DNA from 3 places in the Lysinibacillus sp. FSL M8-0337 genome. Region 2 is predicted to be linked to each of the others. Evidence: riboswitches for the same ligand, from Rfam matches in the RefSeq annotation. Region 2 holds a riboswitch; each other region holds the start of a gene.

Region 1 (8,190 bases), 2.1 Mb from region 2:
CTGGCTCGTCTTAAAGCTCTTTTTTAAAGAGGTACCATTTGATGACGGGGAGGTGGATGAATAATGCATTGGCAAGTTATTTTTCCGCTTCTTGTTTTTTTAATTATTATTTTTGGGATTGGCATATGGGCGAATAAGCATGTTCGTTCATCGAATTCATTTTTACAGGAATATTTTCTTGGCGGTCGTGAAATGGGTGGCTTTATCCTAGCAATGACGATGATTGCCACTTATGGTAGTGCAAGTAGTTTTATCGGTGGACCTGGTGTTGCTTATAATAAAGGACTTGGATGGGTCTTGTTAGCGATGGCTCAACTGCCCGCAGGCTATTTTGTACTGATGATACTAGGCAAGAAATTTGCTATTATTGCTCGCCGCTATCAAGCGATTACATTAATTGATTTTTTACGTGAACGCTACAAAAGCCATGTCATTGTTATATTGTCAGCGATAAGTATTATTGTCTTTTTATTTTCTGCGATGATGGCACAATGGGTCGGGGGCGCGCGCTTAATTGAATCATTAACCGGTCTTGACTATACAGCAGCACTCTTTATTTTTGCTGTTTCAGTATTAATTTATGTGATTATCGGAGGATTCCGTGCTGTAGCGTTAACGGATACGGTTCAAGGTTCCATTATGGTGATTGGTACTGTAATTTTACTGATTGGGACAATCGTTGCCGGTGGTGGCATCGACCAAATTATGACGTCCCTTGTTGCAGAAAATCCAAACCTAGTGTCACCATTTGGTGCTGAAGGGGAACTGACACCATTGTACGTCTCAACATTTTGGATTTTAATCGGCATTGGTGTGGTAGGGCTCCCTCAAATAGCCGTCCGCGCCATGAGCTATAAAGATTCCAAAAGCATGCATTTAGCGATAATTATTGGCACAATTGCTATTGGGACAATTATGTTCGGGATGCACTTGATTGGTGTATTAGCCCGTCCAGTAATCCCTGGCATTGAAATTGGCGATAAGGTAATGCCGTTGCTTACGTTAAAAGTGTTGCCGCCGTTTTTAGCGGGCATTGTGTTAGCAGCACCGATGGCAGCGACGATGTCTACCGTGAATGCGTTGCTGATGCTAGTTAGTTCAACAGTGGTAAAGGATATTTATTTGAATTATATCAAGCCCACTGCCAATGATAGAGAAATCAAGCGTGCTAGCTTCGTGGTAACAACAGTGATTGGTTTAGCAGTCGTTGTATTTGCGTTAAATCCGCCAGATTTACTAGTTTGGCTCAATTTATTTGCATTTGGCGGCTTAGAAGCGGTCTTTATTTGGTCAGTTGTCCTAGGGTTGTATTGGCAAAAGGCCAATAAATACGGGGCGATTGCGTCCATGATTACGGGCATGACGTTATATATTATGATTGATCGCTTTTATCCGACGATATTTGGTATGCATACGGTGACTATCCCTATCGTAGCTTCATTGATTATCTTTGTTATCGTCAGTTGGCTAACAGCTCATAAATTTAAAGATGAAAAACTATTTATCTAATGATGAAAACCTCGAGTGACAACGCTTGGGGTTTTTCATTTTGCCGCTATAGTATAGAAAAACCGTTAGCATGTGCTAACGGTTTGAATCTTAATAAAATACTTTATCTAGATTATATTTTGCACGGAATGTGTTAATCGCATATGTTTCGTAAATTTCACGTTCCATTGGATCATCAATTTCATACACTTCGATTTTGAAAATTTCATCACGGTATTTTTTCATTGGTGATACATTATCTTCAAAATGCTTTTTAATACGTTGGCGAATTTTACGTGCTTTCCCTACAAATAATAGTTCATTTTTTTCGTTATAAAATAAGAAAATGCCACCTTTTTCGCGAGTGATTTTATGGAAATCAATAAAACCGTGAAAAGGCGTAATTTCTACATCCCCTGGTTTTAATACTTGCTCACGTTGACGGATTACTAAGTCTGGTTTTGGGAGTTCAATTTTAATCAAAATATTCACGTTCCTCTCTGTTACTAAAGGTATATGTTAACATAATACCTCTATGATTGCCATTACGATTTATTGGTTCCATTAATTTTCGTATATGCCTTTTGGAATTGGCACTGGCTGACAAAAATATAACTTGATAGTAGTGTTTAACAATTCATAAGCTTCCATTCGTTTAAATACAAAATATTCTATGTATTATTGAAATTCTTAATTGTTCATGATACAATTCTTTTTAATTGAATAATCTTATCAAGAGAAGCTGAGGGATTTGGCCCTATGACGCTTCAGCAACCTCTAACATTGTTAGAAAGGTGCTAATTCCACCAAAGGATTTTTCCTTTGAGAGATAAGAGTGAACGTGATAATTATCCTTCTCATTCTTGCTCTTATGGAATGAGGGGGATTTTTTAATTTTACATAGAGAGAAAAAAATAAAAGAAAAGGGGACTACAATATGCCAATTAATATTCCGAAAAACTTACCAGCTGGAGAACATTTACGTGAGGAAAAAATATTCGTCATGGAAGAAGACCGTGCCAAAACACAACAAATTCGTCCGTTAAATATTTTAATATTTAATTTAATGCCGGAAAAAGAGAAAACAGAATTACAATTACTTCGATTACTTGGTAATACGCCGTTACAAGTCAATATAACATTTTTAAATACAGCAACACACGAGTCTAAAAATGTTAGTAAATCGCATTTACAACTCTTTTATTCAACATTTAATGAGATACGTCATCGTCGCTTTGACGGGATGATCATTACGGGTGCACCAGTGGAAAAAATGGCATTTGAAGAAGTGAATTATTGGGAAGAAATCTCGGAGATAATGGATTGGTCTGCTAAGAATGTCACGTCTGTCTTGCATATCTGTTGGGGTGCACAGGCTGCCTTATATCATCATTATGGAATCGGAAAATTTGAATTACCAGAAAAGTGTTCGGGTGTATATTCACATGTGATTACGGATTTAACGGTCGATTTAGTAAGAGGATTTAGTGATTTATTTACAGCACCACATTCTAGGTACACTTCTGTTTCAATCGATGAAGTACGCAATCACCCGGAATTACGGTTACTATCTTATTCAGAAGATGCAGGCGTTTTTATCGTGCAATCAAAAGATAATAAAAATATTATGATTACTGGACATTTAGAATACGATGCGACAACATTAGCCGATGAATACAGTCGCGATGTGGCAAAAGGAATTGATATTGCAGTGCCTGTTAACTATTTCCCGCATGATGACCCATCTAAAGAACCTATTAATACATGGCGAGCACATACCCATTTATTATTCTCCAACTGGCTAAACTACTATGTTTATCAAGAAACGCCGTATGAATGGGATTTTGTTGATGAAATTGAATACCATATCTAATTGGTTGTTTACCATTTGCTTTTGTGAAGATCTAAAAAATCCAATTTCTCAATAGAGAGAAATTGGATTTTTTTTACGGTGTTTCACTTGAGTTTAATGTATTTTGGTCAGTTGCTGTTTTGCCTTTAATCTTTCGCATTTTTGCAATGACTAGTAATAATAGGGCTAACAAGACAGTGAATAAGCCTGAATACAGCGGCCAAATTTTTTGATTGTAATTATTAGAATGCACAATATTCGGATGAACAATTTGAGACAGCGCAATCATGCACATTCCTAATGGCAAAATCAATGGTCGGGGATCTTTAATATTTAGTATTTGTGCTATACCTATTGCAGATGCATAAAAATAGAGAAAAGTTCGAATATAGATGGAGATAATCCACATGACAGCCATAACAACTTCAACACGTTGAAAAAAATTGCCTATAGAAATCCGTTGAGCCAGTGCATAGCTAGGAAATGTCTCAATGGAAGTATTCGTTGGGCCAATAACGAGTGTTGATAGGGCTATAATGATTATTAAGACAATTCCTCCGCAAATCGTGCCGAAATAAAATCCCTTTTGTGCGGCTTTCGAGATATTGACAGCAGAGGGGAAAATCATAAGTAACATAACGAGCGGGAATGAAAAAATACTCATAAATTTAAGGATACCCGTAATTAATGATGGTGTCTTTGTTTCAAAAACGGGTTGAATATTTTCGATATTAATTTGTGGCGAAATACAAACAAGAAATACAAGAAATATAAATAAAAATATGGGAAATAGTATTTCTGCAGACCGTGCAAACACTTCAATGCCTAGAAACGATGCAAAAACAAGAATAATGGTAAATAATACAGCAAAGGACAAAGTAGGTGTCTCGGGCATTACTTCTGTTTGCATAAAGATGCCAATAAAGTATAATAATTCACTAGCCGAAAAAAATGCGAGAGTGATAAACCCTAGAGAGGTCAAAGTTCCAAGAAATTTACCTAAAATTTTTCCATTTGCTTCAACAAACGTGAGATGCGGTGTTTGATTTCCAAGGCTTGTATACAATTTTACGATTAAAAAGCTTAATAAGACGCCAATAGTTGCGCCAATCCATGCATCTTGATGAAGCTGCTTCGTAATGCTCGCTGGCACAATTAATATGGCCGTCCCAATAGAATGGAGAAAGGTAATGATTGTGAATTGTCTTGCACTAAGTAATTGTTTTTCCATGATGCACTACCCTTTCTGTCATTCTTATTGAAAAAATGATAATAATATTTTTCTAATAGGTGTAAAGATAAACGTAATGAAATTGAATGGGCTAGGGATATTTATTTTTAAACCAATGGCGATATTTAATGTTGCGCCTATAAACAATAAAATAGAAAAGGCGAATATTGTTTTTTTTTCGCCTTTTTTCAATAATGGAGGAATCATAATATAGGCAATAATCAACGAAATAAGTATGACGGTAATGCTAATAAACATCGTGGGTTACTCCTTTGAATTGTACAATAATGAGTTTTGAATTGTTCCTAATCCTTGGGTTGTGACCTGCACATCTATCGTAACTGGGACAGTAGGATAAATTGTTGACCATTCCTTATGAATCTTTTCCCACTTTTGCGGATCGCTGCGATGGAGTGCTTCGCTAAAGCCTAATAAATCGAGCTTATAATCTTTTTGTATGATAGCTAATGTTATTTCTGTATGTTCTTTTATTTTTTTTGCTGTCTTTTTATCAATCTGTTGAATGGTGTTGTTTTGGGTTAAATTAATGGCACAATTCACTTCACCAATATTTTGCGTAACTTCAATTTTAATCGTGATTTGCGGTGTCCCATTTTTGAAAGTCCCTTTAATTTTGGAGGATGAACTTGTAATTTCTGTTGATAACTCTCCACCTTTAGGGCATGCGAGAACTTCTATTGTACTTTTAATTTTATTATTCAAGTAATTAAAGTAAATACTGTCATCTTCTGATAATAACCCCACTAATTTATCCTCTTTAAAGATAGCGATGCCCGCATATTTTAAAACAACAGGTGTTTTAATTCTTTCTACATTGGTTTGGTCAATTCCTAATTGCAAATCTCCGTGTATCTCAACTGCTGATAATGCGGCACTTTTTTCTTTGTTACTAAGGGTGTTGAGCAATTCAGCTGTGCTAACAGATAAGGTTGAACCCCATGATTTTTCTGACACCTTAATCGAATTTAATAATTTATTGGCTGGCATTTTTTCAATAGGTGTTAATACATTCAGCACTTCTTTTGCAGCTGTTTTATGAGATACTACAAGATCAAAGTCGTTTCTAAATTCATGATCTCTCGCAATAAAATCTAGTGGTTCGTTTAAGCCCTCTTCTGCTAATTCTTCACCAATTACGACAATTTGCAAATGAGCAAAATAAGGTTTCCGTGGTGTTATTGTTGTCATTCTTCTAATGGCTTCAAACACACTTTTTCCCTTTGCATGGTAGGTAACAACGGGTGCGCGGCCACTAGATGGTTGCTTTGAGGAAATTTGACTCGGGTCTACTACTTGAATGGAAACTTCAAAATCCTCGTCTACTTTATCGATGCCTAGTGCAACGACAATTGCTAATTCGTTTAACTCCCGCTTACTCCAGCAACCACTCAATATTAAAGTGAGGATTAAGAATAACAAAATCATCTTTCTGTTTGACATGATGGATTCCTCATTTGCACTTTAATGTTTAGTTCTTTTTTCGTAATATTGTTGTTCTCGGACATTATTTTGTTGACTAACGAGTCGTGGTCTTGTAAATAACTTTCTACGTGGGAATAAGACCATCGCATCTTTTTGATCTTTCACAATTAATGGCCCGAATGGACTCATATAGGGAACACCAAAAGATCTTAAACTACATAAATGAAGAATAATCATCATAATGCCGAACATCACCCCAAATAAACCAAAAATCGCAGCTAATATCATAAGAGGGAAGCGCAGGACACGAATCGTGTTTGATAAGCCGTAAGAAGGAAACAGGAAGCTACAAATGGCTGTTAATGATACGATAATGACCATCACTGCGGATACTACGCCCGCTTCTACGGCAGCTTGTCCGATTACTAACGTACCAACAATGGATACGGCTGGACCAATCGTTCTTGGCATTCGTAGACCTGCCTCACGCAATATTTCAAAGGCAACTTCCATAATTAGCGCTTCAACGACGGCGGGGAAGGGCACGCCTTCTCGCTGTGAAGCGATACTAATAAGCATCGGCGTCGGTAGCATTTCTTGATGAAAGGTCGTAATAGCCACGTATAAAGAAGGCATAATTAATGCAAGCAAAATACCAAAAAAACGTAAAAGGCGGATTAGAGAACTAATAATCCAATTTTGGTAATAATCTTCTGCAGCTTGTAAAAAGGATGTAAATACGACAGGGACGGTTAACACTAGAGGTGTGCCATCCACTAATATTGCAATTCGACCTTCTAATAATTCACCGGCAATAACATCTGGGCGTTCTGTATTATAAACCATTGGAAATATGGAAAATTTCGAGTCCTGAATAAAATCCTCTAAATATCCAGTTTCTAATACGCCATCAATTTTAATTTTATCTAGGCGGTCAAGCACCTCTTGTACAATTTTGTCATTTGCTATGCCATTGATATACATAACAGCTACATCTGTTTGGGTTACCTCTCCTATGACCCGAGATTTTATCCAAAGATTAGGACTTTTTATTTTACGACGAATGAGTGCTGTGTTGGTCCGTAATGTTTCCGTAAAAGACTCTCTGGGCCCTCTAATCACAGATTCTGTTTGTGGCTCGGTGACGGCTCGATCTTTTGCGCTTTTAGTATCTGTCGCAATTGCCACGGATTGCCCTTCTATGACAATGACGGTCTCACCATTTAAAATGGACGTAAATAACGCGGTAAAATCATAAAGATCTTTCACATCACCTACCGCTAAACATTGTTTTTTCATATAGTCGTTTATGTTGTCAATTGTATTTTCCGGTTCGTTGTCAATTTCAAACAGTAGATTTTCTAGTATAAAATCCGTAATTACCGTTTTGTCGGATATGCCATCAATGTTAATAATAGCGATGGCCAAACAATCAAGTTTGTCGATAATCATTTCACGAATAATCACATCATTACTATGACCAAGTGCTTCTTTGATGGTAAAAATATTTTCTGAAAGAGAAGTGTGCAGTAAATTCGTTGCTGGATTTTGCTGTTGGGAGGTATTGTTGTTTTCTGAAACGGGCATTTATATTCCTCCTCAGAGTATAGATTGACTAGTATGAGGATGGTCAATTTTGCGAATAGCTAAACCAAACCGAGAAAACTTAAGATGGTTTAGTCTTGAAATAAAAAAACAGTATTTCCTTTCAATAGAGAAAGGAAATACTGTGTTATTTTATATAGTCATACTTTAATTCGTGAAGTTGTTCGTCTACATCAACGTGTAAGTTATAATCGTTAAAAAACCATAGATCTTTTTCGTCAATATAGTATGTTACATCGTCTACTACTGTTTGAACGCCTATCTCAATTGGTTCTTCACGTGTCATCCCTAGGGAAAAACCTTCATGAAAGGGACTTGAGCCGCCATATCTAGCGTAAAAGCGAATTGAATCACCTTTTTCGACTTCCATTTCATTTTTAAACCATTGTAAAGCTTGCGCTGTCAATGCGATATTCATGCGAGAACTCCTTTCGTTTTTAAAGCCATTTAACTTTTGGCTCCGTGCCATTTTTAATGCGCGAAATATTTGCTCGGTGTCGATAAATGATAAAGGTAAATAAAAAGGCTACTAAAATCCCTAATGCAAAATCGCCTGTCACAAAAAAATAGA
Region 2 (8,190 bases):
CTATTTTAGCAATTCTATGTTTATTGATATAATCCTTTAGCATTATTAAAGTAGTGTCAAATAAATTGTTTTAATTTTATGTAAAGTGAATGTTAGTTTAAATACACTAGCAATAGTATTTATCGGTGGTATATGTGTAAAAGTTAAATAGTTACGCCTACATTGTTAAAATTACGTCAGACATACCTAGTGTGCATTTTTTTATTCATCTTTTAGTAGGTTTATTATAATACATATAGGATAATTTTACTATTCAATATTATGCTTAATATAAAGTAACTTTGTGGACATAAAAAAAGAATGCGTACGTTACGGTTATCCTATTTTGGCGTAAAATAATGGTAATCATTGATAGTTAATTTAAAAGGAGCGCATACATGTATGGACTGTAAAATCGTATTTTTTGATGTAGATGGTACTTTGATCAATTATGAGGATGGTTGTATTGAAAGTAGTACAAAGAATGCTTTACATATACTAAAAAACAAAGGGATTCGGTTAGTTGCTGCAACCGGTAGACCACTGTCTATGTGTCAGGATTTATATAAATTAGGGATTGATACATTTATTACGGCGAATGGTGCTTATGTTCGGCACGGAGACCAAATAATCTATGCCAGCCCCATCGCTCAAAACATTGTACAAAGTGTTAAGGCTTTTGCAGACGACCATCATAATAGCCTGTCATTTTTCACTGATCAATTATCGATGAATAATGTACAGCACCGTGAAACACTAAAGGCAATGAATGAGACATTGTCTTTAAGACAATATCCGCCCGTCAATGAAAATATTTTAAATGAGCAAGTTTACTTAATGTGTTTATATGTAAATGAACAGGTAGAGAAAAAGTATAGAACACAATTTCCAAATTTGAAGTTTGAAAGATGGCATCCTATGATTACGAATGTTTTACAAGAGGATGTATCAAAAGCAATTGCTGTTGAAGCTGTACTTAGCTATTTTAACTTACATCCAAAAGAGGCGATTGCTTTTGGGGATGGAGAGAATGATATGGAAATGCTAAAGCAAGTTGGATATGGTATTGCAATGGGCAATGGAAGTGTAGCCTTAAAAAATATTGCGGATGAGGTCACGATGGCATCGAATAAAGGCGGCATTGATTACACCTTGCGCAAACTACAGTTGATTTAAAAAAGAAATGTCATCTTTGCTATTGGTCATGGCGACTCTAGCGGGATAAACATGGAGAGAAAAAAGCCCCACAGGAAATGAGGGTAGTAGATATCTACATACAAGAAGGTCTGCTTTGAAGCAGACCTTTTTGTAACTAAGGCAAAATAGCAAATGAGCGTACGGGGAAACCAGATGCTTTTTCAGGCTTTGGCACAATATTGAAAATGACGGCACCCTTTGGTGGTAGTTTGTCTAAGTTTGTCATTAGCTCAATTTGGTATGTATCCTGATCCAGTACGAAGTATTCGCCATTTAACGTACCATTTTTTCGAAAATCAGCCGCTGAATCCGTATCAAACGTTTCATGACCAATGGCGCTTATATTTCTCTCTGTAAATAAAAACTTTAATGCTTCTAATCCCCATCCAGGAATATGGTTGTGACCATCCTTGTCTTTATTACTAAATAATTCTTTATCCGGCCAGCGTTTACTCCAATCAGTTCGCAGTGCCACAAATGTTCCGGATTCAATCTTTCCATATTCCGCTTCGAAGTTAAGTACATCTTGTACACTTAAAGTGAAATCGTGGTTCGATGCGGCTTCCTTGGACTTATCAATAACAATAAGTGGAAGGACAAGTTCTTTTAATGCTAATTCTTCCAAGTAGCGTGTATCTGAAACAAAGTGAATGGGTGGATCAATATGTGTACCATATTGCCCGGGAAACGTAAATTGTTGTGCAAAGAAGCCATCATCATGAGAAAACAACGTTTCAAACTTCGCATCATCAAACATAAAGAAATGTGGTGAGTTAGGTCCGAAAGTATGTGTTAAGTCAACCCATTGCTTTGATTTTAATAGTTGCAATGTTTGTAAAAGTTCATTTGTCATTTTTATTCCCCGCTTTCTCTTACTATGTGTAGTGTAAAAATAAAAAAAGAGCCCTACTTGTAGAAGAGGACTCTCGTGTAACTGAAGTCAATCTTCTCATCTTTTTGCGAATCTCGCCAATTGGAATTAGCACCATGCCTTAGACTGGTTGCTGAGACTTCATAGGGCCAATCCCTCCATCTCTCTTGATAAGAAAAATATATGAATTTTCAGAATTAGTAATACCAATTACTTTAGCATAATCAACTATAGTTTACAAGTTCTATAGGAGTACATAGGTATAAAAAATAGCAATACGGATAAGGATTGTCATACAGCGGATTTCCTCCCATCCACTTGCTAATCTCTTAGTGTATCTTATGTAGTATGATAATGTTTTGTGTTGTAGGCTTTCGTTCTTTCAAAACAGGGCATGAAGCTTATTTAAAATGATTACGTATAAAATGGGATTAAAGAAAAAATAGAATAAGTAATAGATACTTGACTCTAACTTTAGAGGTGCAGGACCACGCGGGGGTGCTTTTTTAGTTGGAACTATATAGTGAATACTTGTATGCCTTATGATAAAAAAATAATGTACTCATCAATAGTCGGTAAATATCAAATAATTTGAAATGTCAGCAAATTAATATAAATTTTATATAATAATTAATAATTCAGTAAATATATTTATTTTGAATTATTTTGAAAATTGTAGTTAAATAACCCTGATTTTTAGCTTGATTATTGAAATGTTACCTTTGATTATTTAGAATAATTTTAACTAGATTTGAGGGGGGTGTGATACGATGGCACAACAGATTCTATGTGAAGTCAATAACTGCACGTATTGGGGTTCAGGAAACAAATGTACTGCAGAGGCTATTTACGTTGTTAGTCAAAAAGGTCAGCGGGCATCCAATAGTGAAGAAACAGGATGCAAAACATTTACACCTGAAGAGCATTAAGGCCGGTAGAAGCCGGAGCGCAAGAGAAAAAGTGTTAGATTGACGACAATCAATCTAACACTTTTTTGCTTTGCGTTAATGTATGCTACGGAGGATGTTTTCAAATGTCGTAATTGGTCATATCTATTTTGTCTTTCTTGAACAATAGGGTATGTGTATTTTTTACCTTTTTCCATATATCATCCAATGAGGGATACCAACTACTCTAGTATAGTTTACGGGTTCTATAAGAATATATAGATATGAAAATAGCAAGCCTTTCTTCGTCACCAATATAGCACTAACGCTAAACTACAACACCCACCTTCTTTCAAAACGATGCGGATATTATCTGGTGTATATTTCGCTTCAAACTTCGTTGTAATTCCAGCAGAAGAAATAAGTTTTTGGACTTCATCTTGATTGGAAAGCTGTGCAGCGTTTTTAAGATCATGTGCAAATTGATCAGAGCCCTCAATTTTCTCTGTCAGTAATTGCACTTGTTGCATAATTGTTTGCATCCCTTTTGCTGATGTCTTTAATTTTATGGTATTAATAGGCGGATAAGGGCTTGTTGTCGGGGTAGGCATGGCAAGTTGTCTAGGGACATGATGGGGTGTAGGTAGGATAGACATTCCCCAATTTGGATAATGGTTATAAACATAATACGGATAAGGATTGTAATACAGCGGATTTCCTCCCATCCATTTGCTAATATCTTATGTATCTTATGTAGTTACATAACGTTTTGTGTGAGGCTGTTCTTCTTTCAAGACGGAGCATAAGGTATAGATAATGATTTGCATAAAAGGGAATTGAAAGAAAAAATAGAATAAGTAATAGATATTGAGAAAAGGGGGTTATTGCATGAATCGTTTAAATTTAATTACATTGGGTGTAAAAAGTATGGTTGAGTCGCTTGCATTTTATCGTGAAGGGCTTGGTTTTGAGGTGGTTGTCTATGGAGATGAAACAAATCCTGATGTGATTTTTTTCAATAATGGAGGAACAAAAATTTCTCTATTTCCTATAGAACGATTAGCAAAGGATATAAATGAAGAAAACCCACCAAAAATAGGCACCGACTTTACGGGCTTTACGCTTGCCTATAATGGAAAATCTAAAGAAGAAGTCGATGATATCTTTTCACTAGCAAAAAAAGCTGGAGCAAACATTGTGAAAGAGCCTGAAACGGTGTTTTGGGGAGGGTATAGTGGTTATTTCCAAGATCCCAACGGCTATTATTGGGAAGTGGCGTATGGCGATATGTGGGAATTTGATGAAACAGATATGTTAATTATTAAATAATAAATAGCGTGCGTAAAAATTTAACTAGTTTACAGAGGAGTTGATATGGTGCAGCAACCATTTTGGGAAAACGAGTACTTAGCAGATACGCATTTTGCCTTTGGTAATCCTAGTGAGGAAGTAGTTGAATGGGCAAAAAAATTACCTGCGGATGCACGCATTTTAGATATAGGATGTGGCGATGGTAGACATGCCGTCTATTTAGCACAGCTGGGGTTTAAGGTAGAAGCCATTGATATTTCAGAGGCAGGTATTGCTAAAATAAATAGATACAAAGCGTTGCACCAATTACATAATTTGCAGGCAGACGTTCAAGATATTACTACATATCAGTTTAGCGATACTTATGATTGCATCATTTCACATGGCCTATTTCATTTTTTAGCGCGCGAAGATTGGCATCGTATTATTCAGTTAATGCAAGAGTATACAAAAATAGAGGGCATCAATATTATTACTGTATTTACAGACGAAGTTGACATTCCAGAAGATTTAGCACCGTTTGTTAAAGGCATATGTCAAGAGGGGGAGATTAGAGAATTATACGAGCAATGGTCCATTGCATTTTATCGCTCCTATCAATTTGAAGATCGGCACGAAAATAATATAAGACATTGTCACGCAGCCAATAAACTAGTCGCTATAAAAAGAGCATTGTAAATACAGTGATAGTTTTACTTTAGGTTAATTTTGGGTTTATTTCTTAGCTGAAGTATTGAATACACCAATTTTGTTAAGGATAACAAAAGAGGAGGTGTGATACGATGGCACAACAGATTTTATGTGAAGTCAATAACTGCACGTATTGGGGCTCTGGAAATAAATGTACGGCAGAAGCTATTTACGTTGTAAGTCAAAAGGGTCAGCAGGCATCCAATAGTGAAGAAACAGATTGCAAAACATTTACACCTGAAGAGCATTAAGGACGGTAGAAGCCGGGGCACAAGAGAAAAAGTGTTAGATTGATTGAGATCAATCTAACACTTTTTGCGATGGCGGAAGTTTTCTAATGTCGTAATTGGTACATATCTATTTTGTCTCTCTTGAACAATAGGGTATGTGCATTTTTTACTTTTTCCTCTACATAATCCAATGAATAATTGCCAAATGCATCCGTTAAGTCACCAATGGCGCGCGATAAATTATCAATCACAGGAATTAATGTATCAAGCTCCATCGGTTCTCTCCTAGTGTTCATCTCATCCATAATTTCGTGAGCAAGATGTTGAATTATTCGTAGGCGTTTGTTTTCAGCTTGCATCATATCCTCCTTTAAACATCAACTTTTTATCCTCAATAAATATATGAAGGTCGTTTACAGTTCATGAGTGATTACTTTCGCTCGAAGCTCACATAACGAGACAAGTAAAAAGCCAGACTTCATCAAAGTGAATGGAGTCTGGCTTTGTTTTTTAGTATTGAAATGTAACGCGAACAGCTGCACTAATCGTTAGTTGACCTTGCTCAATGGGCGTTGTCATGGATGAATCAGCCATTGCCATTGATTTATAAAGCACAGGGGCATGATCGTTTTCTTCGACGATTTCAATCGGTTGTGGCTGTACAGATAAGTGCATCGTTTGCGCGATTGTTTTCGCCTTCATTTGTGCATTATGAAGTGCTAAGCTGAGAGCTTGCTGATAGTATTCATCCGCATGGTCTATTTTAAATTGGATGGAGGAAATCCGATTTGCTCCATTTTCGACAGCTGTATCAATAACAGCTCCTACTAGATTAGTATCAGGTATTTTTACCGTGATAGCATTTACTACTTCATAGCCTTTAAACATTTGTTTACCTTCTACATAATCATAAATAGGTGTAATCGTATAGGCGGCGGTCTGAATGTTTTCTCTCGGGATAGATAACGCCAAGAGAGCATGAATAACACGATTCATAGAGCTAGTATTTTGATGTTGCGCTTGTTGTACACTTTCGTCTTGTGTTGTTACCTCTATTTGAAGCTGGACATAACTAGCGTTAGCGACTACTTTTCCATTTCCGGTAACGGTCATTATTCGCGATGTATGGGGTACTTGTGGTTGGGCATGTGTGTAATACATTTGAATTCCACCTCCCGACTGGTTTGTAGCGTGTGTTAAATCATTTTTAACAATGCTTCTACACCAGTCATTCCTGCAAATATACCTAGTTGCTCCGCTTCAAATGTAACAGATTCAAGAGGGGCGGTTAAGAGCTCATCTATCGTTTTCACACCAACCGCTCGACCTGCCACAATTTTTCGATCTAATAAGCGACTATTTAAAAGACCGACATCTAATGCACCACACATGATGTAGCCTGTATCATTAGAAATAGTTAATAACGTTGTTTTTGGTAAATGCACAATCACAGCAGTGAAAAAATGACCTTTAATCATAATAGGTTCAATTGTCACCATGAACATCACTCCTTTTCTCTCTATACATATGGCAATAGATAAAAAGGTGTTCAATATTTCTACTAAAATTCTAAAGCGAAAAAAATCCACTGTGCTTCTGCGTGCACGAAAAAAGCCACAGCCTTCACTATTGCGAGGCTTGTTGCGTTTTACGTATCGTGCATTTTTTGCAGAAAGGCTACGTGGATTTTAATTTCTCTATATATAAATTGTGTCAGTGCCAGGCACTGATTATTTTGTATATGAAAGCATAGCTGTTTGTTTTATATTTTTTAACGCTAATAACCCACATTGTAAAATCCCCTTTGTTGTCAATTTGTAGTATAACAGTTTTGTTGTTTTGAATAATTGTTATATATCAGTTATGCCCTTTATTCTACACTGATTTTCAAAAAAATAAAGGGCTATATGAAAGGTTTCACATTTCGTTCATAATTTGACGTTGCGTAAATGAAAAGTATTTAAAAATAAAGATGATCGAAATAAATTTAAGTAAAAAACTGTGAATCAATGAAGATACTGTTTGCTAATTGGTTTTTTAACATATCTTTTTAAAGGGTTTAAGTAAAAACAGGTAGCACCTCAAAAGTATAATTTAGCGGCTTTCGTAAATAGTAAGATGAGCTGAAATATGCGAATGAAACATGGGAGGTGATACTGTGATACGTAAAAATGTATTGTTTTTGACGGTTTGCTTATTAATCATGTCGTTATGTTTGACAGACATGCGTACCTCTGCAGAAAAAGGGCGTAGTGAATATGAGAAGACTGGTGAAGTTGTTTGGGATATAAATACAAAGGATAAAATCGTTGCCTTAACTTTTGACGATGGTCCACATCCAAAATACACCGCAAAAATTCTAGATACTTTAGCAAAGTATGAAGCAAAGGCTACATTTTTTATTATTGGTCAAAATGCAGAAAAGTATCCAGAGCTTGTTTCACGAACTTATAAAGAGGGGCATGAATTAGCCAATCATACGTACTCTCACCCGTATAAAGTTTCAATTCCTGATTTACAGGAAGAACTAAGGCAGACAAACCAGATGATTTATAGTATTACTGGCTTTTCTCCTGTTTTATTCCGTCCTGTAGGTGGCAATTACACTGAAAAGATGATCAATACTGCGGTAAACAACGGTTACAAGGTAGTCATGTGGTCTTGGCATCAAGATACACAGGATTGGAAAGAACCAGGGACAAATAAAATCGTCCAAAAGGTGTTAGGTGGAACAAAACCGGGAGATGTGATTTTGTTTCATGATGGAGGCGGCAACCGCACACAAACGATTAAAGCTCTAGAAGAAATCATACCAACTTTAAAAAAACAGGGCTATACATTTGTAACTGTATCCGAATTAATTGAAAAAAAGCAGCAACAAGAGAAAATTCAATAAAAAATAAGCCATTTCAAAATAATGAAATGGCTTATTTTTCTCTATAAGAAGCGGATATTCTAGGTATTTATAGATTAGAAAAATAATATAGGTGCCAACGCAATACCGGCAATTGCTCCAAATGCAAAA
Region 3 (8,190 bases), 240 kb from region 2:
TCTAATTGCTGCAATATGGGCTGGTGTTGTCCCACAACAACCACCGACAATATTCAGCCAGCCTTTTTCAGCAAAACCTTTTAATTTTAGTGATAAGGATTCGGGTGATTCATGATAGCAACCTTCCTCATCTGGCAAACCAGCATTTGGATAACAGCTAATATAACCAGTAGAAAGCTCCGCTAATGAACGAATATGGTCAGTCATAAATTCTGGACCAGTTGCACAGTTTAAACCGACTGAAAGTGGCTTAATATGTTCGATTGATATGTAAAAAGCATCAATAGTTTGCCCTGCTAATGTTGTACCCATCGGTTCAATCGTCCCGGAAATCATAACAGGCAATTCTTTGCCCGTCTCTTCAAACGCACGTGACACCCCTAGTGTCCCTGCTTTTACATTGAGCATATCCTGACTCGTTTCAAGTAGCAGTACATCTGAACCCGCTTCAATTAAAGCCTTTGCCTGTACATAAAAGTTTTCTTCTAGTTCATCAAAGGTAATACCGCCAGTGACTGATAATGTTTTCGTTGTTGGACCCATCGCTCCCGCAACGAAACGTGGCCATTCTGGAGTAGAAAACTCATCTACTACTTTGCGTGCAATTTCCACAGCACGTTTATTAATCTCTTCTGCCTTAGCCCCAAGATTATATTCGTTTAATACGAGAGGTGTACCGCCAAACGTATTTGTACAAATGATATCCGCACCAGCTTCTAAATATTTTCGATGAACCTTTTCAAGCACATCGGGTCTCGTTAATACAAGATTCTCGTTACAACCATCAAGCTCCTCACCACCAAAATCTTCTGCTGATAAGTTTTCATTTTGAAGCATTGTACCCATTGCGCCATCCAGAATTAAAATTCGTTTCTCTAGTTGCTCTTCAATCAAGTGCTTAGCCATCTATACTTACTCCTTTTTTCTGTTCATCCAATTGTCCGATAAATTTCATTAATTCAAGCGTCATATCATAGCGTAAAAACGGTGTAATTAAATAAATACCATTGAAATATTCTGCCGCTACTTCTACTAACTCTTTGGCAATTGCAATCCCTTCTAATGTTGAACGTTCTTTATCTTCACCACACGCCTTCATACGTGATAGTGCATCGTCTGATAATTTAATCCCTGGTACTTCATGGTGTAAAAACTCGGCGCTCTTATAGCTCGTTACTGGCATAATACCGATATAAATTGGAGCATCTAAATGCTTTGTTGCCTCATAAATTTCTACAATTTTCTCTTTTGTATAAACAGGTTGTGAAATAAAGTAATCTGCACCATGTTCGATTTTTTTCTCTAAGCGAGCTACTGCCCGATCTAATACACGAACATTCGGGTTAAATGCTGCCGCAACAGAAAAGTTTGCTTTCTTACGAAGTGGCTTACCAGAAAATGATATCCCCTCATTTAACTGTTTAATTAATTGAATAAGCTCCATGGATGAAACATCATAAACACTTGTGGCACCTGGGAAGTCTCCTACCTTTGTGGGATCTCCAGTAACCGCTAAAACATCATGAATGCCAAGTGCATTTAACCCCATTAAATGGGACTGTAGGCCAATTAAGTTACGGTCACGGCACGTAATATGCGTCAACGGTCGTACACCATGTGTTTCCTTTAATAGCGCACCCATAGCGACATTACTAATGCGGGGAGATGCAAGCGAATTATCAGCCATCATCACGACATCTGCGCCTGCGTCGTATAATTTTTTTGCCCCTTGAATAAAACCATCAATTTCTAGATGTCTCGGAGTATCTAACTCTACGATAACCGAGCGTTCGCGCTTCACCTTTTCATGTAGCGGTTCATATGTCGCAGGTTCCGCTTCCCGTACAATCTCTACTTTTTCAGGTTTCGTATACTTTGCTTCAACAGGCGTTAACTCTTCTAAATATTTCTTCGCAGCTGCTATATGCTTAGGTGTTGTACCACAACATCCACCGATTAAACGAACACCTTGGTCACGCAATGCAACTGCTGCACGTCCAAAATAATCAGCTTCTGACTCATACACGACACGCCCATCCTCTAAATCTAGTAGCGACGCATTTGGATATGCTGACATAAATGCTTTATCAGGAATCTCCACACCTTCAAATGCTTGAATTGTATGATGGGGACCTAAACGGCAATTGACGCCTACTACATCTGCACCAAGAGCTTGTAACTCATGTAATGCTTGATTTAACGTCATTCCATTTTGCAACACACCCGGCTCATGCATGGATACTTGTGCAATAATTGGTAGCTCTGTTTTACCACGTAACATTTTTAATGTTGCACTTAACTCTTCAAAATCATAATACGTTTCAAGTAAAAGACCATCAGGATTGCCTGCAAGTAACACATTTGCTTGTTCTTCAACAGTCAATAATATTTCCTCTAATGTAGCATCACTTTTACGAATGCCACGGATGCCCCCAATTGTCCCTAAAACAAATTGCCCGCCATCAGCTGCCGCTCGTTTTGCAATCGTGATTGCCGCTTCATTAAATTGTTGAACCCGTGATTCTAAGCCGTAACGTGCTAATTTAATCGCATTTGCACCGTAAGTATTGGTCTGAATGACATCTGCACCAGCAGCTATATATTCTCTATGAATTTTTTCAATTAACTCCGGTCTCTGTACATTCATTTCCTCATGACAGTACTCTAAGCCGTAGCCATATAATACAGTACCAATGGCTCCATCCGCGGTAAGCACATGTGTTTTTAACTTTTCTAGCAATCCCATAAATCGTAGCCCTCTCTTTCCTTGTATCCAAAATATAAAAAGCCTTCTTTTACAAAAAAGAAGGCTTTAACGAATCGCAATTGTTGTTCCTTCTCATCTTCGACCAAAAAGGTCTTCTGGATTTAGCACCTGACATAAGTTGGTTGCTGAAGCTTCATAGGGCCAGTCCCTCTGCTTCTCTTGATAAGAATGTAGTATGAATTTTTCAAATAATTAAAAGAATCATATCGTTTACAGACGATAGAGTCAAGACTATTTCACTTAACAAAGGAGATTTCTCCCGAAAAAAATATTATTTTAGTTTTAACTTCACTGTTATTCTAGTTTTTCCGCAAGCGCTTCGCCTATTTTTTTACCATTTTGAATACAAGCACCAATACCTACCCCGAAATATGAGCAACCTGCTATCGATAAGTTGGGATACCGTTCTGCAAGCTCCGCTGTTAAGCCTTTCAACGCCTCATGATGTGCCAAATCGTATTTTGGCATTTGATCGATCCACTTGGCTACATTTACAACCATTGGTTTTTCATCAATGCCTAAGCTTTTCTTTACATCCTCTAATGCTACAGCTGTCAATTCTTCATCTGTCATCATACGTAATGTTTCGTATGCAGGGTTAATGCTTTTATAAAAGAGGCGCACAAGCAATTTACTATTAGCAGATGTATGTTTCCATTTTCGGCTTGTCCATGTTGCGGCATTGCATTGTACATTCGAGTTATGTGACACAATAAAGCCTGTCCCATCTGCTGGTAGCACTGCATCCGGTACATCAAAGCCTAAGTATATGGTGATGGCAGAGGCTGTAGTAAATTCTTTAAAATAGCGATTCAAAGATGGGTCCTGTAATAAGCTCTGTACGGCTTCATTTGGCAGTGCTAATACTACGTGCTCAGCCTCAAACTTCCTCCCATCTGCTAATGTGATTGTATAATGTTTTTCCTGTTTTTTTACATTGGTTGTTGCTACGCCTTTAATAATTTCTACATTTGTTAACGTTTCTTCAAGACGATTGATAAGTGACGATAAGCCCTGTTTAAACGAAATAAACTTTTTGTTGGAAGCTTTCACGAATTGTTCGCGATTTGCCTCAAAACCTTTAATAATACTACCGTACTCATTTTTATAGTCGATTATGTACGGTAAGGTAGAAGCTATCGACAGTTGATGGAGGTCACCCGAGTATACCCCAGCTAATACTGGTGCAATTTGATTTTGTACAAGTTCTTCCCCTAAGTAATATGTTAAAAACTCACCGATTGAGCTGTCCTTAGTAAAGCTTTTATTCGGCATTGTTAAATCTTGCAATGCTATTTGTTTACCAGCTTCTGATACTAGCGTACTTGCTTCAAGAGACGCTAAACTCATTGGAATACCGAATGTTGAATCAGCGGGTATTGCATGTAATTCGTCGTTTGTATAGATATAAGATATCCCTGTTTCGTTGTACACTAGCTCCTGTTCAAAATTAAGCTCCTGCACCAGCTCCATGACCCCTTTATGACGAGCCACAATTGAGTCAGCACCCGTTTCCATAATGAAGCCTTGCTCATAAGCGGAATGTAACTTACCGCCTAAGTATGGATTTTTCTCAACAAGCACTAGTTTGACATCTATGTTTTTCTGCAATACTTGGCGCTGTAAATAATGCATCGTACATAAACCAGTAATGCCGCCACCTAATACAACTATTGTTTTCATGAAGTATCGCCCCTAATTCGTTATTTCTCTCCTTATTAGTATAAACTTTTTTCACAAACAATTACGTTCAACCCATTACAAATTTAGCAACACTATAAAGTGTCAGGCACTCAAACAATTTCAAATTGTTTGAGTGCCTGACACCTAGTTTAAGTTTTGTGCGACATTTGCTAATTTGTCAGCTGAATTTGTTACCTCATTAAATGCTTGCCCAAGCTCATGAAGGACCTGAACAACGGCCTGAACCTCTTTTTCCATAAGGTCATTTTGACACTTAGCTTCTGTCATCGCATCTAATATTTTGTTAAACTGTCCTTCAGTTTGAGCCATATTCTCCTCACCTGAAGCAACCTCTGTCTGAATATTACTAAGCGAATATGCCAGTTTAGACGTTCGCTCTGTTGTTTTTTCTAATAATTTTGCAACGGATGTAACAGATTCTTTTGTTTGACTAGACAATTTACGTACTTCCTCCGCAACAACACTAAAGCCTTTCCCCGCCTCTCCAGCGCGGGCTGCTTCAATAGCCGCATTTAAAGCAAGCAGATTTGTTTGATTGGCAATGTTCGTTACAACATTCATAATCGCTTCCATTTCTTTCGACATATCCGTCAATTGTTTAATATTATCCGTAATGTCATCCACTGATTGAATAATGTTACACATATTTTGAGATTGATGTTGTAAGCATTCGCGACCTTCTATTGCTTGACTTTCTGCTAACGTACTCACCTGAAGCGATTTTTTCGCCAATTGCTTAATTTCATGTGATTGATTATTTAATAGATGGAAAGAGGCATTTGTTTCTTGTGAAATGGTCGCTAATCCTTCTGACGATTCCACAATTTTTTTTTCAACCGCTTCTTTCTCACGTTCAACGTTTTCCTTCAGTTGCTCAATTGTACTTTCAAACGCTTCTAATACAAGTTGTTGCTCGAAATTAGAAATTTTAGAAATTGCTCGTATTGTATTCAATTGGTCTTTCGGATGCACTACATGTTCTTCAACTAAATCAATAAATGACATGGTTAAATCTTGGAAAGCACAAATATACCATTGTGTTCTCAGTCCGATATGTACGTGCACTTTTGCAATACTTACTCGTCTTTTATAAAATTCATCATCAATTGTACCGTTAAACATTTCAATAATATGACGACGCAATGTGACCTTCAATTTATCCACAGAACTATGTTTATTAATAATATCTACTAAACTATGCTCAGTTCCAATCATTTCATAAAACCGGTCAACGATGTGATTTATGTTGTCCTCAACAAATGGTTTAAAAGCTTTTAAATATTGTAAATCTTCTATTGTCAAATTTAGCATTTCAATTTGCTTAACCAGTGTTCGAGAGTTCGGAACATCCATTGTCACCGAGTATTGCTGTAAATCTAACGTCATTGCCTTTTTCTGTTTTTGAAAAATCACACTTTTCCCTCTTTCATTACGTGTTCTTTTGAAAAGCTGAGCAAAAATCCCATTCCGTTTACCCAAATATATTGACAAATCTATGAAAAGATACCACAACTATTAATAAATTTACAAGAAAATAATATAACAAAATAACATCATAATAATCAGTAATTCATCATTTTTCATTATTAAAATCACTCATATACATTATACATTTTTAATATAATTGTCAATTTATTATATCCTATATTTTACCATTTAATAACATACAATTTAAACGTAAACTAAATGGTTTTCATCTGTTAAATTGCATTAAAACGCTGTCACAATTTTTTTCAGTAGCTATTTCTACGGTATTTATTAGAATTTACGTATTCCGTCTGCAACACTACATGTAATATTAAGTATCTGTAATTTCAATATCTCCCCTTCGACCATTTATTAAGAGTCCTTTATCCTGTTTTTTTATTTAAAAATGAATAAAATTAACCATTGTAAATTTTGTTAATAAATAGCATAAAATAACTATTTTACTAATAGCCCCCCTGTAAAAATAGACTCTATCCCATATCATTTTTCTATGTATAGATGTATGATCGCTATTTGCCCTTCCACTACAATAAAAAACCGCAACGGCTAGTTCATAGCTAACCATTACGGGTAAATTTCAGTATCATAAAATTTAAAATTTAAAGCTTTTCTAATTCTTCAAGTAAAACGGTTGCCTCTTCTATACCTGATTCTGCTGCAAGTCCATACCATTTTTTGGCCTCTTTTATATTACGCGGTATTCCCTCACCTTTGTTATAAATATGGCCAAGCTGCAATTTTGCTTCAGGGTCTCCTTGGAGTGCGGCTTGCTTGAACCAATGAATCCCTTTTTCAATATTACGAATCCCCGTTAAACCCTTGCTCCAAATAAAGCCCAAATCATAAAATGCATCTACATGATATTGTTCAGCAGCTCTTTCAAACCAATATAAGCCACGATTGATGTCCCGAGCTTGCCCTAAGTGACCTTCTAAATAAATTCCACCTAGTCTGTATTGCGCTTCAACATAACCTGCCTCAGCCGCATTTTTATAAAAGGCAAATGCTTTCTCTTCATCTATCACAACACCTAATCCTTGTTCGTGCATAATACCTAATGTAAACATTGCCTCTGCTACCCCTAGTGCGGCAGCAATCTCGAACCAATGTTTAGCAAGTGACATATTTTCGGGTACACTCTCACCATTAAAATACATATCCGCTAAGTTATTTGCCGCATCTGCATGCCCTTGTTGCGCTGCAGCTTCGTATAACTTAAAGGCACGATCATAACTCTCTTCTACACAAATTCCTTCAAAATAATAGTTACCAAGAGCATATTGGGCATTGGCATTATCTTGTTTTGCCGCTAATTCAAACCACTTCATCGACTTTTTCGGTTGGAAAAATGTATCCTCATTTGCACTATAATATTCTCCAAGTTCAAATTGGGCATCTGCATCTTGTTCTTCAATCGCAGCTTTGTATAAATCAATGATTTCTTCATGGTCTAAATCTTCTTCTTCAAAAACAGCAACTGCTTCGTCCTGTTGTGTAAAATACCATTCCAGTACATCGAGGACATCATCAACAACCTCCGTTGTATAAGCTAACTTCTCTAAGGAAGTAATTTGCCATATTAAAATATATATTGGAAGTGGAATTGCCTCACGCAATACATCATCATATTCTGCTAGCAGCGTTAGTACATTGTCTTGCACTGTTTGTGTTTGCTCCGGATGTACAATTTGTAAGTGTCGCTGTTGTTTTTTTCTTAGCAATCCCTGAATAACTTGATAGAGCATCTTTTGCAAGGTTGTCAGTTGTACTTCATCCAATACGAGTAAAGTGAGGTTTTGCGCAAACCATGTATTCTGTATATTTGTTAATTGTTGTAAGGACTGCGTTCGCTCCTTATTTTGCTTTGCTAAAAATTGCCCATACATTTCATTTCCCCCCTTGCACACTATGTAAATAAACTGCCTTGCTATTATTATATGGAAGGCAGTTCAAGAATGGTTACACATATGCTCTTAACATTAGTCCTACAAATAACGTAATGATGAAAAAGAGCGTTATATGTCCCCATTTATACATTTCTAACAAACCGATAAATTCACGAGTAAAAGCGTTAGGTATATAATATAAAGCCGTTTTAGAGCCTACACCTTGTGCATCAAGCTTTGCCCTTCTTGCATAAATACTTGCTCGAAACACATGAAAATTATTCGTAACAAAAAGTGAACGGTACTTTTTCCCTTGTGCGTGCGCATCCATGATTGCTTTAGAGA

What was found. Region 2 has a riboswitch for S-adenosylmethionine ahead of MKY08_RS20895 (cyclase family protein). Riboswitches for the same ligand answer to the same signal wherever they lie in the genome.
Region 1: it holds a riboswitch for S-adenosylmethionine, as region 2 does, so the genes downstream of both, metA (homoserine O-succinyltransferase) here and MKY08_RS20895 (cyclase family protein) in region 2, are expected to answer to the same signal.
Region 3: it holds a riboswitch for S-adenosylmethionine, as region 2 does, so the genes downstream of both, MKY08_RS19690 (bifunctional homocysteine S-methyltransferase/methylenetetrahydrofolate reductase) here and MKY08_RS20895 (cyclase family protein) in region 2, are expected to answer to the same signal.

The regions. Positions count from the first base shown of each region.
Region 1 covers NZ_CP151996.1:2,154,928-2,163,117, forward strand. Annotated here, with positions in the region: gene MKY08_RS10220 (YhdT family protein) at 1-64, shown strand, start outside; gene panF (sodium/pantothenate symporter) at 64-1,509, shown strand; gene MKY08_RS10230 (nucleotide excision repair endonuclease) at 1,600-1,971, opposite strand; SAM riboswitch class I at 2,215-2,324, shown strand; gene metA (homoserine O-succinyltransferase) at 2,426-3,361, shown strand; gene MKY08_RS10240 (endospore germination permease) at 3,435-4,571, opposite strand; gene MKY08_RS10245 (hypothetical protein) at 4,596-4,829, opposite strand; gene MKY08_RS10250 (Ger(x)C family spore germination protein) at 4,836-6,032, opposite strand; gene MKY08_RS10255 (spore germination protein) at 6,054-7,601, opposite strand; gene MKY08_RS10260 (HesB/YadR/YfhF family protein) at 7,747-8,037, opposite strand; gene plsY (glycerol-3-phosphate 1-O-acyltransferase PlsY) at 8,057-8,190, opposite strand, start outside.
Region 2 covers NZ_CP151996.1:4,283,885-4,292,074, reverse strand. Annotated here, with positions in the region: gene MKY08_RS20900 (Cof-type HAD-IIB family hydrolase) at 382-1,155, shown strand; gene MKY08_RS20895 (cyclase family protein) at 1,292-2,029, opposite strand; SAM riboswitch class I at 2,123-2,224, opposite strand; gene MKY08_RS20890 (DUF1540 domain-containing protein) at 2,818-2,976, shown strand; gene MKY08_RS20885 (hypothetical protein) at 3,243-3,659, opposite strand; gene MKY08_RS20880 (VOC family protein) at 3,823-4,263, shown strand; gene MKY08_RS20875 (methyltransferase domain-containing protein) at 4,312-4,923, shown strand; gene MKY08_RS20870 (DUF1540 domain-containing protein) at 5,028-5,186, shown strand; gene MKY08_RS20865 (group-specific protein) at 5,270-5,524, opposite strand; gene MKY08_RS20860 (SIMPL domain-containing protein) at 5,676-6,326, opposite strand; gene MKY08_RS20855 (DUF1805 domain-containing protein) at 6,362-6,664, opposite strand; gene MKY08_RS20850 (polysaccharide deacetylase family protein) at 7,369-8,061, shown strand; gene MKY08_RS20845 (hypothetical protein) at 8,136-8,190, opposite strand, start outside.
Region 3 covers NZ_CP151996.1:4,046,408-4,054,597, forward strand. Annotated here, with positions in the region: gene metH (methionine synthase) at 1-906, opposite strand, end outside; gene MKY08_RS19690 (bifunctional homocysteine S-methyltransferase/methylenetetrahydrofolate reductase) at 899-2,746, opposite strand; SAM riboswitch class I at 2,837-2,936, opposite strand; gene MKY08_RS19695 (protoporphyrinogen oxidase) at 3,062-4,450, opposite strand; gene MKY08_RS19700 (globin-coupled sensor protein) at 4,595-5,884, opposite strand; gene MKY08_RS19705 (tetratricopeptide repeat protein) at 6,559-7,845, opposite strand; gene MKY08_RS19710 (YdcF family protein) at 7,919-8,190, opposite strand, start outside.